Regions from separate parts of the Glycomyces sp. NPDC046736 genome, predicted to be linked through region 1. Evidence: riboswitches for the same ligand, from Rfam matches in the RefSeq annotation. Region 1 holds a riboswitch; the other holds the start of a gene.

Evidence for each region. A riboswitch is a leader RNA that binds a small molecule or an ion and turns the genes downstream of it on or off. The one in region 1 is predicted to bind cobalamin.
Region 2: linked by a shared signal. The riboswitch ahead of AB0B28_RS22155 (prenyltransferase/squalene oxidase repeat-containing protein) and the one ahead of metE (5-methyltetrahydropteroyltriglutamate--homocysteine S-methyltransferase) in region 1 are both predicted to bind cobalamin.

Annotation. Positions count from the first base shown of each region.
Region 1 is NZ_JBEYYO010000015.1:86,826-93,032, reverse strand. It holds gene alr (alanine racemase) at 1-1,132, opposite strand, end outside; gene metE (5-methyltetrahydropteroyltriglutamate--homocysteine S-methyltransferase) at 1,232-3,463, opposite strand; cobalamin riboswitch at 3,504-3,703, opposite strand; gene AB0B28_RS15805 (SDR family NAD(P)-dependent oxidoreductase) at 3,781-4,515, shown strand; gene AB0B28_RS15800 (S8 family serine peptidase) at 4,570-6,207, opposite strand, start outside.
Region 2 is NZ_JBEYYO010000032.1:16,538-22,744, reverse strand. It holds gene AB0B28_RS22160 (hypothetical protein) at 845-1,438, opposite strand; gene AB0B28_RS22155 (prenyltransferase/squalene oxidase repeat-containing protein) at 1,897-3,072, opposite strand; cobalamin riboswitch at 3,152-3,313, opposite strand; gene AB0B28_RS22150 (TetR/AcrR family transcriptional regulator) at 3,443-4,102, shown strand; partial or broken gene AB0B28_RS22145 (chromosome partitioning protein) at 4,030-5,250, opposite strand; gene AB0B28_RS22140 (UvrD-helicase domain-containing protein) at 5,380-6,207, opposite strand, start outside.

The sequences.
Region 1 (6,207 bases):
CCAGTCCGGTGAGGACGTCGTTGGGGATCGTCCCGGCCCAGGCGGCCCAGTCGTCGGCGTCGGGGTGCTGCGCGCCCGCGCCGATGAGGACGACCGGTTCGCCGGGTTTGACGGCGTCGTCGCCGCAGTCGACCACGAACTGGTCCATGCAGATGCGGCCGAGGACACGGCGGCGGCGCCCGGCGAGGTAGACCTCGGCGCTGCCGGAGGCCGCGCGGGGGACGCCGTCGGCGTAGCCGAGGGGCACGAGCGCGACGGTGGTGTCGCGTTCGAGGTGCACGGTGTGGCCGTAGGAGATGCCGGTTCCCTCGGGGAGGCGTTTGACGGTCATCACGGTCGAGCGCAGTTCGAGCGCGGGTTTGAGGTCGAGCGGGAACTGCGGGACCGGGTTGTAGCCGTAGAGGGCGATGCCGGGGCGCACGAGGTCGTAGCGGGTCTGGGGATCGGCGATGAGCGCGGCTGAGTTGGCGAGGTGGCGCAGTTCGGGGGTGATCCCGGCGGCGGCCACGGCGGTGAGGAAGCGTTCGAACGCGGCCTTCTGCTCATCGTTGGCGGGGTGGCCGATCTCGTCGGCGCACGCGAGGTGGGACCAGGCGCCGACGACGTGGAGGTGCCCGGCGGCCTGGTGCTTGGCCGCGGCCTCGGCGAAGGGCTCCCATTCGTGTTCGGGGACGCCGCCGCGGGAGATCCCGGTGTCGCCTTTGAGGTGGACGCGGGCGGGGGCCGCGTTGGTCTCGGCAGCGGCGGCGATCGCGTCGAGCTGGGCGAGGGAGGAGACGCCGACTTCGGCTCCGGCGGCGAGCGTCTCGGCCAGTCCGGCCTGCTCGGGGGCCCACGCGAAGGCCATCACGGGTGTGTTCGCGAATTCGGGGAGGCGGCGCAGCTGCCAGGCTTCGCGGAGGGTGGCGACGCCGAGGCGCGCGGCGCCGGCCTCGACCACCACGCGGGCGGTGGGGAGCATGCCGTGGCCGTAGCCGTCGGCCTTGACCATCGCCATCATGGGGACGCCCGCGGCGCGGGCCAGCGCTTCGACGTTGTGCGCGAGGCGCCGCCAGTCGATGCTGGCCTTGGCCAGGCCGGACATGCCGCCTTGCACCGGTTCAGACAGGATGCGGTAATTGTCGATCGCCACACTGCAAGGGTACGTGGCGCGGGCCCGTATGCGGGGCAGGCGGTGACGCGCTCGGGTGTGATGCGGGGCCGGACTGGTGCGCCCGGCCCCGGCCGAGCTCTAAGCGTCCCTGACGAGCTTGGCGGCTTCGACGAGGTTGGCGAGCGAGGGGCGGACCTCTTCGTAGCGGCGGGTCTTGAGCCCGCAGTCGGGGTTGGCCCACACGCGTTCGGCCCCGAGCGCGGCCACGGCCAGGCGCAGCGCCGCGGCCATCTCCTCGACGGCGGGGACGCGCGGCGAGTGGATGTCCCACACGCCAGGTCCGACCGCGCTGCGGTAGGCGGCGGCGTCGAGGTCGGCGAGGACCTCCATCTTGGAGCGGGAGGCCTCGATCGAGGTCACGTCGGCGTCCAGGGCGGCGATCGCGTCGATGACCTCGCCGAACTCCGAATAGCACAGGTGCGTGTGGATCGAGGTGGCCGAGGCGGCCCCGGAGGTCGCGATGCGGAACGAGCGGGTGGCCCAGTCGCGGTAGGCCGCGCGCGAAGCGGCCCGCACGGGCAGCAGCTCGCGCAGCGCGGGCTCGTCGACCTGGATGATCGCGGTCCCGGCGGCTTCGAGGTCGGCGACCTCGTCCCTCAGAGCGAGCGCGACCTGGTCGGCGGTGTCGGCCAGCGGCTGGTCGTCGCGCACGAAGGACCACGCGAGGATCGTGACCGGCCCGGTGAGCATGCCCTTGACGGGCTTGGCGGTGAGCGACTGCGCGTAGGTCGTCCATTCGACGGTCATGGGTTCGGTGCGGGCCACGTCGCCGTAGAGGATCGGCGGGCGCACGCAGCGCGAGCCGTAGGACTGGACCCAGCCCGCGGCGGTGGTCGCGAAGCCGGTGAGCTGCTCGGCGAAGTACTGCACCATGTCGTTGCGCTCGGGTTCGCCGTGGACGAGCACGTCGAGGCCGAGCTTCTCCTGCTCGGCGATGACCTCGGCGACCTCGGCCCGCATGCGGGCCTGGTAGTCGGCGTCGATCATCAGGCCCTGGCGGTGGGCGGCGCGGGCCTTGCGCAGCTCGGCGGTCTGCGGGAACGAGCCGATCGTGGTGGTCGGCAGCGGCGGGAGCGGGACGCGGGCGGCCTGGGCGTCCCGGCGTTCGCTGTAGGGCGCGCGGCGGTCGGCGTCGGGGCCGAGCGCGGCCAGGCGCGAGCGGACCGCTTCGTCGCGCCAGGCCTCGGGCGCGGGCGTGCGCTCGTGGCGGTCGCCTTCGGGGTTGGCGAGCGCGGTGATCTCGCGCAGTTTCTGGCGGGCGAACGCGAGGCGCTCGACCAGGGCCGCGGGGAGCGAGTCGGACGCGGTCTCGGCGTCCAGGTCGACCGGGACGTGCAGGAGCGAGGACGAGGAGCCGACGGCGACGCGGTCGCTGAGCTGCCGCAACGCGGCGACGTCGGCCGCGGCCCGGGCGAGGTCGGCGCGCCAGATGTTGCGGCCGTCGATCACTCCGGCCACCAAAAATGTTTCACGTGAAACATCAAGTGTCGTCAGTGTCTCCAGGTCAGCGCGGCCGCGGACCAGGTCGAGCGCGACGCCTTCGACGCCGGCCTCCAGGAGCACCGGGAGCGATTCACCGAAGGGCCCGTAGCCGCCGGTCACCAGGATCTCGGCGGTGCCGACGAGGCGGCGGTAGGCGGCCTCGACGGCTTCGAGCTCGGCCGCCGTGCGGTCGGCGCACAGCGCGGGCTCGTCGAGCTGCACCAGGCCGGCCCCGGCCTTCGCCAGGGCGCCGAGGATCTCGACGTAGACCTCGACGAGGTCGCCGAGCCGGTCGAAGGGCCGGAACCCGTCAGCGCCTTCGGAGGCCTTGGCCAGCAGGAGGAACGAGACGGGGCCGAGGAGCACCGGGCGGGCGTCCAGGCCCTTCGCTCGCGCTTCGAGGTATTCGGCGACGGCCTTCTCAGGCTTGGCCTCGAACGCGGTTTCGGGCCCGATCTCGGGCACGAGGTAGTGGTAGTTCGTGTCGAACCACTTGGTCATCTCCAAGGGCGCGGCCGACGCGTCGCCGCGGGCGGCGGCGAAGTACGCGTCGAGCGGGTCCTCGCGGCGGTGCCTGGGGGCGACGGCGTCGACGGCGAACGCGGTGTCGAGCACGTGGTCGTAGTAGGAGAAGGTCCCGGTCGGCACCGAGTCGAGCACCGAGAGGTCCTTGAGCATCTCGGCGCGGACGGCGGCCGCGGCCGCCTCCAGGTCGGCGGCGCCGGTGCGCCCGGCCCAATAGGATTCCAGCGCGCGTTTGAGTTCGCGCCCGGACCCGATGCGCGGGTATCCGAGTGCGGTGGCGCGCACGGCAATGCGGTTGGTCATGTGTCAGTTCCCTCGAACGTGCGACAACGGGACCGCGCGCGGTCGCGCGCGGTACGCGGGCAGGTATTCGGACTCGAGGGCGCCTTCCGATGCCTACTTCCCGCCGCTTCCCAGGCCGGGCCCAGTGCTCATGGCGGGTTTCGTTCCCTCTCACCGCTGCGGGGCAGTCCTGGATTCGCACCAGATTCCCTCTTGGCCGGGCGGCTCGCACCGCTCGGAACCAGCGTCGCCACCGATGGTACGGCCGCGGCCCGGCGACCTGCCCGGTCGCGGCCGGAGTGTGGGACGGGGCCAGCGCGGCGAGTAGTGTCGGGCCGATGAATCGACCTGTAGCAGTAGTCACCGGGGCCAGCAGCGGGATCGGCGCGGCCTCCGCGAAAGCCTTGGCCGGAGCCGGTTTCGACGTGGTCCTGGGGGCCCGGCGCGCTGACCGCCTCGCCGAGGTCGCGGCCGAGTCCGGCGGGAGGGCGATCGCGCTCGACGTCACCGACGAGGCCTCGGTGGCCGCTTTCGCCGAGCAGGTCGAGCGGTGCGACGTCCTGGTCAACAACGCGGGCGGCGCGTTCGGGCTCGAGCCGGTCGCCGAGGCCGACCTCGAACTGTGGCAGCGGATGTACGACGTGAACGTGCTCGGCACGGTACGGATCACCAAGGCGCTCTTGCCGAAGCTCGTGGCCTCGGGCAACGGCCAGGTCATGGTCGTCGGTTCGATCGCGGGCCACCAGCCCTACCCGGGCGGCGCGGGCTACAACGCCGCGAAGCACGCCGAGGCCGCGCTCACGCGGGTGCTGCGCATGGAGCTGCTCGGGCAGCCGGTGCGGGTGTGCGAGATCGACCCGGGCATGGTCGAGACCGAGTTCAGCCTGGTGCGCTTCGAAGGCGACCAGGAGCGGGCCGACGCGGTCTACGCGGGCATGACCCCGTTGACCGCCGCCGACATCGCCGAGACGATCACCTGGATCGCCACCCGCCCGGCCCACGTGAACATCGACCAGATCACGATCACCCCGAGGGACCAGGCGGGCGCACAGCTCGTCCACCGACGCAGTTGACGGATACGACGCGGGCGGCCGGGCACTGGATGCCCGGCCGCCCGCGTCGTTCGCTCAATCGGTGAGGGTGAACTCCGGTGAGGTCCACTGCTCCCAGTGGCCCGGGTTCGCTTCGTCCCCAAGGGCTTTGAGCACCCGCACCGTCAGCGTCCAGCGGCCCGGTTCGAACGCGTCGGGACGCTGCTCGGCGAGGTCGGCCAGGTGGATCCCCATCGCGTCGGCCGGGCCGGGGGAGCGGGGCAGGAACGCCTCGCGGTCCCACGTGACCTCCTCGCCGGTATCGGCGTTGGCGACGCTCACTTCGAGCGAGGCGACCTGGTGCCCCAGGTAGACCAGGGCCGCGAGCTGGGGCCCGTCGGCGATGCTGAACGTCTCGCCGTCCTCCAAGTCGCGGTACTCGAACTCGCGGGTCTCGGGGTCCTGGCCCACGACCGCGCCCAGGCGCGGGTACTCCGGGTGCTCCAGGACCGGAATCGCGAGGTAGTCGCCCTGGTAGCCCGAATACGCGGCCGTCAGCGCCTCACCCTTGTTCGGGGTGGCGGTGACGCGGCCACCGAAGACGCTGCCGAGCGGGAGCTCCTCGCTGGGCGTGACCGTGACGGCGACCGTGGCGTACTGGCCCGGGTAGAGGCGAAGCGTCTCAGGTTCGAACGTCACTTCCGGTTCGGCCGCATGGAAACCGGGGTCGCGCACGTCGCCGGTCGTGGCGATCGTCGACTCGTGGCTCAACTCGTAGTCGCGGGCCTGGCGGTCGCTTGAAGTGAGCGTCAGCTCGAACGTGCGCGCCTCGGTGCCGTCGCCGGTGTTCACCCCGGTCGGGTAGAGGCTCGCGCGGGCGTCGAGCGCGGCGATCACGTCGATGCGACCGGTCCCCTGCCGGTGCGCCGCTTCGAGTTCGCCCAGGTCGGGGTTGTCGCCCCACGCGACCGGCCGGGCCGAGTTCGCCAGGCGGGTGCGCACGTCGCGCGGGTCCAGGCGCGGTTCGGCGCCGAGCAGCAGCGCGGCGGCCCCGGCCACGTGCGGGGCCGACATCGAAGTGCCCGACATCGACCGGTAGGAGCCGTCCACGACCGGCACGGTCGACCAGATGCCCCCGCCCGGCGCGGTCACGTCAGGTTTGAACGCGAGATCCGGGGCCGGGCCATAAGCGCTGAACGACGAGGTGTAGCCGCCGCGCGGCAGGTCGACCAGGACCGTGTCGCCGGTGAACTCCAGGACCGGGGCCTTGCCGATCTCGGCCAGGTCCCGCAGGTCCTCGCCGTCGGCGTCAGTGACCGCGATCGCCGGGACGCCCTGGTCCTCGACGCCCTGGCCGCCGAACGGGCCCGACCGGTCGTTGTAGACCACGACGGCCGTCGCGCCCTCGGCCACGGCCCGCTCGTACTTCTCCTTGAACGTGCAGGTGCCGCGAACGACCAAGGCGGCCTTGCCGTTCACGTCGCCTTCCGAGGCGTCGTCGGCGCACGCGCGGCCGAGCCACACCAGCGGGTCGGAGGTCTCGCCGGTCTCCGGTTCGGTCGCGGCGTCGAGCGTGTTGTAGCCGATCGCGCGGTCCAGCGCGGGGACGAACGCGGCGCTCATGCGCTGGGACGGGTTGTCGGTCGAGGCCACGGCGATCACGTCCTCGCCCACGCCGGGGGCCGAGCCGGAGTAGACCCCGGCCTCGCCGTCGTTGCCCATCGAGGCCACCAC
Region 2 (6,207 bases), on a different contig from region 1:
GCGGACTGTGCCTCGGCACGGTCTCGCGGTTCCTGTTGCCTCGAATCGGTGTCGCGTGCGCGACCGGCCGAGCTGTCCGGCGGCTGCTCGGCGTCACCGCTGGACGGGCCGGACGCCGCCCTGACGCGGCCGGGTCGGTTCACGCGCGCCGCGACGGTGAGGGCTGAACTGTCCGGTGCGCTCGCTCGCTTGGCGGGCTCGTCGGAGGGCTGAGCCTCGGCACGGTCGGCTGGTGGTTCCCCATGGCCTGGAACGGCGTCGCGTGCGCGACCGGCCGAGCCGTTCGACGGCTGCTCGGCGTCGCCGAGCCGCGCGCTGCTCACGCGCGCCGCGACGGCGCGGGCTGAGCTGTCCGGTGCGGCCGCTCGCTGGTCGGGCTCGCCTGAGGGCCGTGCCTCGGCATGACCTCGCGGTTCCCGTTGCCTCGAATCGGCGTCGCGTGCGCGACCGGCCGAGCTGTCCGGCCGTTGCTCGGCGTCGCCGGGCCGTGCGCTGCTCGCCGCGACGGCGCGGGCGGATTTTTCCGGTGCGGCCGATCGCTCGGCGGGTTCACCGGAGGGCTGTGCCTCGGCACGGTCTCGCGGCCCCCGGTGGCCCGAACCGGAGGCGCCTGCGCCACCGGTGGTGCCATCTGGTGGCTGCTCGGTGTCGCTCGGCCGCGCCCGGTTCACGCGCGCCGCGACTGCGCTGGCCGAACTGTCTGGTGCGCCCGTTCGCTCGGCGGGTTCGCTCGCGGACTGTGCCTCGGCACGGTCTCGCGGTTCCTGTTGCCCCGAATCGGCGTCGCGTGCGCGACCGGCCGAGCTGTCCGGCGGCTGCTCGGCGTCGCCGGGCTGTGCGCTGCTCACGCGCGCCGACCGCGTCGACGCCACAGCACGAGCGCGCCGATCAGGGCGAGTGCCGCGACGGCGATGAGCCACGTGTACGAGGCCCCGCCGGGCTCCTCGTCCGGTTGGGGCGCTGCGGGAGCGGCGTCGGCGGGGGCGATTTGGGGCGGGGTCGACCCGTCGCCGAAGGCCCACCCTTCGACGTCGCCCGAGTCGGGCGAGGCGTCGGCCCCGCCGACCATCGAATAGGTCCACTCGGCGTCGCCCGCTTCGGCGTGCCAATAGGACCAGTACGCGTCGGCGGGCGGCGACCCCCCGCAGTCTGCTTCGGGCAGCGCGTCGATCCGGCACACCATCCCGCGAATCGAGGCGACCTCGGTGACCGCGAACCCGGCCTGCGCGAGCGCGTCGAGCCCGCTTGACGGCTCGGCCGCGCACCCGACGACCGGATGGGAGGCGAGCGCCCCGAAGTCGACCACGACCGTGACCCCGGCGCAGGCCTCCTGAGCCGACGCGGGCAGCGCGGGAGAGAAGAAGAAGAGTGAGGCGAGCAGCGCGGCGAGAAGAAGGCGGCCGCGGCCCGGCGAGAAAGTGGCCCGCGCCGAGGTCATGCGCCGCGATGCGACGGCCGAGGCTGATAGCGCGGGGAGTCGTCGCGACGACAGCGAGACGCGGAAGCCGCGGTGGCCGGGGCGGACAATGCGTCCGCGCGACCCGGCGACCGCCGGTCCCGCCACCGGCGTGGCGAGGAGCCGTCGTGCCGAATCGGCGGCACGCCGCCGCGACACGGCGGGGTCTCGCGCCGCCGCGATTCTCGCACGCAGGTCGGACACCTGCGCGCGAGGGCGCGCGTCGGAAGCGGTCATGGCCTCAACGCGGCTGCGGAGGGACATGGGCCGCCCCGCCGCGCTAGCGGCGACACGCCAGCGGCGCGGCCACGAATCGGCACCGCGGGCGACGCCCACTGCGTGCGTCGCGTCGCGTTCGTCCGCTTCTGCGGGGGCGCCGCTCAGGGAGCGGCCGAATCGGCCGCTCCCTGAGGGTTGTTCGGGTCGGGACACGTGCGGTGCTACTGCTCGTCGGTGTCTGCGGCGCTGCCCTTGGTCGCGGACGCGGAGCGGCGGGCCTTCAGGGCGAGGGCCACGATGACGGCGGCGATGACCAGGACGGCCGCGCCGATCGCCCACGGCAGCCACGAAGCTGAGTCCGACTCCTCTTCGCTGGCGGCCTCCGCGCCGCACTTCAGCTCGGGGACCTCGGCCGAAGCGTTGGAGCCGTCCAGCTCGGTGTAGCTCTGACCCGAGATCGGGACCAGGGCCTGCGCGGTCGCGTACAGGCGGCCCGCCTCGCCGAAGTCGGGGTCCTCGGGGTCGGTGAACATGACCGCGCCCGGGGCCGCGCCCTCGCAGTCGAACTGGAGGCCGACCAGGTACGCGACGGCCTTCTGGGCGGCGTCGTCGCGGCCGGTCGCGAAGAACGCCTGCGCGGCCATCGCGGTCGAGTTCGCGTTCTCGCCGAAGCCGCCGTCGAACCCGCCGTTCTCGCCCTGCGCGGACTCCAGCCAGGTCACGGCAGCGTCCAGTGCTTCGGCGTCGTCGAACGTCGCGAGCGCCGAGACGACCAGGCCGGTCGTGTCCGGGTCGGAGAGGCAGTCGTCGCCGCCGTCCACGTCGGCGAAGTTGAACCCGCCGTCGGGGCACTGCATCGCCGCGAACGCCGCGGCGGCCTCAGGCCCGGCGGGGGCGTCGGTGCGCGAGAGACCGAGCACGGCCCACGCGGTGGACCCGGCGGTCCCGTCGCCGTACGCGCCGGTCTCGGTCTGCGAGGCGGCCACCTCGTCGGCGAGTTTGATCCCGCCGAAGTTCGTCGGGTCGCCCCCGGCGGTGGCCACGGTGTACATGACCTTCCCGGCCGCGCCCGCGTTCAGCGCCGCCGATTCGGCGCCCTCGCCGGTCGGGTACACGTACGGGGTGAGGGTGTCGGTGTCGTTGAGCCATTCGAGCGTGGCCTGGACCTGGTCGCCGCCCACCTGGGCGGCGAGGAGGCCGATCGTGGCCTCCAGCGAGGTGGCGACGTCCCCGCCCGACCACGAGGGGCCGTCGGACTGGGCCACGAGCCAGGACGCGGCCGCGTCCTTCGGCTCGTCGAACGGCTGGGACTGGGCCCCCGCGGCGGACGCGGTGGCGAGGATCGACATGGGCACGACCGCGGCGGCGGCCAGCAGTCGACCGGACAGGTGGCGCATTGCCTGACCTTTCCTAGAGCGAGTGGGTCTTCGGGCAGGCGGCGACGCCGCAAGCGCCTGTAGACCACGACAGGCGTTGACAAATTCGGTCGGCGCAGGGTGGGTATTCGGGCTCACGCGGGTGGACCGAGCGATCGAGAGGTGCTCGGCTGATTCTTGAGAATCCGCGACTACCGTTGCGGGTCAGCGCCGGCCTTTCACCGGACTTCCCCCACCTGGCGCCTGTGCAGTTTGGCTCATTCTCTCGGTTGGGCTCACGGGGTGTCAAGCTGGTCGCACCCCCAGTGCGTCCGTTCACTCGCGTCTCGCGAGTGAACTCCCGCCTTCCGGTTATTGACCCGTAGCACCGGGTGTCGATACGGTGCTCAACGTGAGCAGAAATAAGAACGCCGATTTGGACAGAGTCCTCCGCGCGGCGACCAAGGTCTTCCTGGAGCGCGGATTCTCCGCGACGTCCATGTCGGACCTGGTCGCGGCGACCGGAATGAACCGGGCCGGACTCTACGCCGCGTTCGGCTCCAAGCATCAGCTCTACATCACCGCGCTCGGAAGATATAGAGACGACACCGAACCGGAACTGCGCGCCGTCACCCGCCGTGCCCTCGAAGCCCCCGAAGGTGAGCCGGTCGACGTGCCGAAAGTCCTCGCCGAGGTGCTCGACGTGGTCTCGCGCCACGCAGCCGACGGCGGGTTCGTCGTCCGCGCCGCGGTCGAACTCGCCGACGACCCGGCCACGATGCGCCGCGTCCAGGACGCGTGGACCGACCTCGAACGGGACCTCGCCGCGATCCTGGCCCGCGCGGTCGAGCGCGGCGAGATGGACGACTCGGCCGACACCGCCCGGCTCGCCCGCACCGCCCTCGTGTTCATCCAGGGCGCGCTCGTGGTCGGCCACGCCGACGAGGACGAGGCCCGCCTCGGCGACGCCGCCGCCGGACTCGTCGGCCTCCTCGCCGCTCACAGGCCCTCGGCCACCGCCGAGGAGATCCGCAGCCAGGCCCCCGACGACGCCTTGCTCAACGAGTCGTAGCGGATCGGCTCGCCCGAGTCGAGCAGCTTCTCGTACGGCGCCAGCAGCACCGCCCGCGTCCGGGCCGCGAAATGCCGCTGCACCGCGGGCAGGTCCACGTCCTTGCGATGCGCCGGCATCGACACCACCGACACCGCCCCGCGCACCAGGTCCCGCCTGCCGGTCTGCTCCAGGTGGTCGAGCATCCGCGCCGCGGTCTCCGCCGAGTCGTTGCGCGCCGACATCGTCACCACCAGCTGATCGGTCGCGTCGATCGCGGCCTGCCAGTTCGCCGCCCGCACGTTGTTGCCCGTGTCGACCACGATCAGCTTGTAGAACCGCGACACCGCCTCGCGCAGGTCCCCGAACGCCTGCGAGGTCAGCATCTCCCCGGCCGTCGCCGACTCGTCCGAGGCCAGCACGTCGAACATCGCGCCGCCTTGCGCCCTCACATACTGCGACAGGTCCCCGATCCGCCCGGTCGGACCCCGGAAATGGTCGAGGTCCCGCAGCAGGTCGCGGACGGTGCGCACATGGAAGTCCTGCTGGGCGCGCATCCCCAGCGTCCCCTGTGTCTCGTTGTTGTCCCACGCGAGCACGTAGCCGCCCCGGTGGCGACCGAACGTCATCGCCAGCATCAGCACCGCCACGGTCTTCCCCGCCCCGCCCTTGGGGTTGACCACGGTGATCTGCCGCAGGCCCCCGAAGTTCCGGCGCACCGTCTCCACCGCCCGCTGCCGGGCCTGCTCCCGCGGCCCAGGTGGCAGCGCCACCAGCCCGAAACTGAAGCGGTGCAACGCCCCCCGCAGCCCGGTCTCGGCCACCGGCGCGCGCGGCGGCACCACCCGCCGCGACGCGAAGTCGTCCGCGGTCACCCCCACCCGCTCCAAAGCACCGGCGTGATCGGGGAACGGCACCGGCAGACGCGACGGAGGCGAGGGCTGCGCGGGCGGCTGCTCGAACGGCGCGGCCGGATGCGCCTCGGGCGCGATCGGCTGCGGTGTCTCAGGCATGGGCGGCGTCGCCGGGGCCTCGCTCGGCACGTGATCGCCGCTGCGCGGGTGATGTACCGGGCGCTGCTCGGCTCCGTTCAAAGGCGCTTGCGGCGCTTCATGACGCTGATTCATTTCAGGGGGTGCGAAGGGAGACCACCCAGGAGCATCCGGCCGGTGCACAGGCACAGTGTCCTCTTCGGTGTGCTCCATCGGGACTCCCAGCGTGAGACTTCGGTTACCCGACTATTGTGTCTCATCCGTTCGTGTCCGCGTGGGAACTCCACTAGGCGCGCGAATGCGCTATTAGAGCAATCGCGGCTGCTCAGGGCCCGAACGAACTTGAGGAACCATCCCGAATGGACTGAACAGTCCCTGGTCCACATCGGCCAGCAGCGGCGAGCCCGGACCGGTGTGGCTCACATACGCGAGGTCCCGAGTGCGCCCCAGCGCCACGTACAGCGCCCGCCGCGCGGCGGCCGTGTTCGGCCAGTCCTCGGCGGTCATCCCGGTCAGGCACACCACCCGGTACTCGCCGTCCGCGGCCTCGGCCACGCTCATCCCGTCCGGCCCGATCACCGCGAGCTCTTCGGGGGCGACGTCCAGGTCGGCGAGGCGGTCGGTCAGATCCGCGACGAAGCGCTTCTCGTCCTCGGCGTCGACCGCGAAGCACCGGCCGATCCCCGAGCCTTCGAGCGCGGGGCGCTCGGGCTGCACCAGGCGGCCCGGGACGCGGCTGATCGGCTCGATCACCTGCGACGCGGCCACCAGGACCGCAGCGGGGCTGCGGTGGTTGCGCGACAGGCGCATCACGTGCGCCTGCGGGAACCGCTCGCCGAACGCGGCGAACGCGGCAGGCTCGCCCTCGGTCAGCGCCGAGTCCGGGTCGCCGGTGGCGGTGATGTCGGCTTCGGGCCCGCGCCGCTCGGTGAGCTGGCGGAACAGGCGCATCGGCATGCGCGGCAGGTCGTCGACGAACACATGGCCCAGCTCGGGCGGGCTCGCGGCCGCGAAGTCGTCGAACTCGGCCACGGTGATCGAGGCGGCCTCACGTCCAAGGAGCGAGCCGAGCTCGCGGCGGATGCGAGCCGATCCGGCGGTGGAAGGGGCCAGGACCAGGCACTGCCCGGCGGG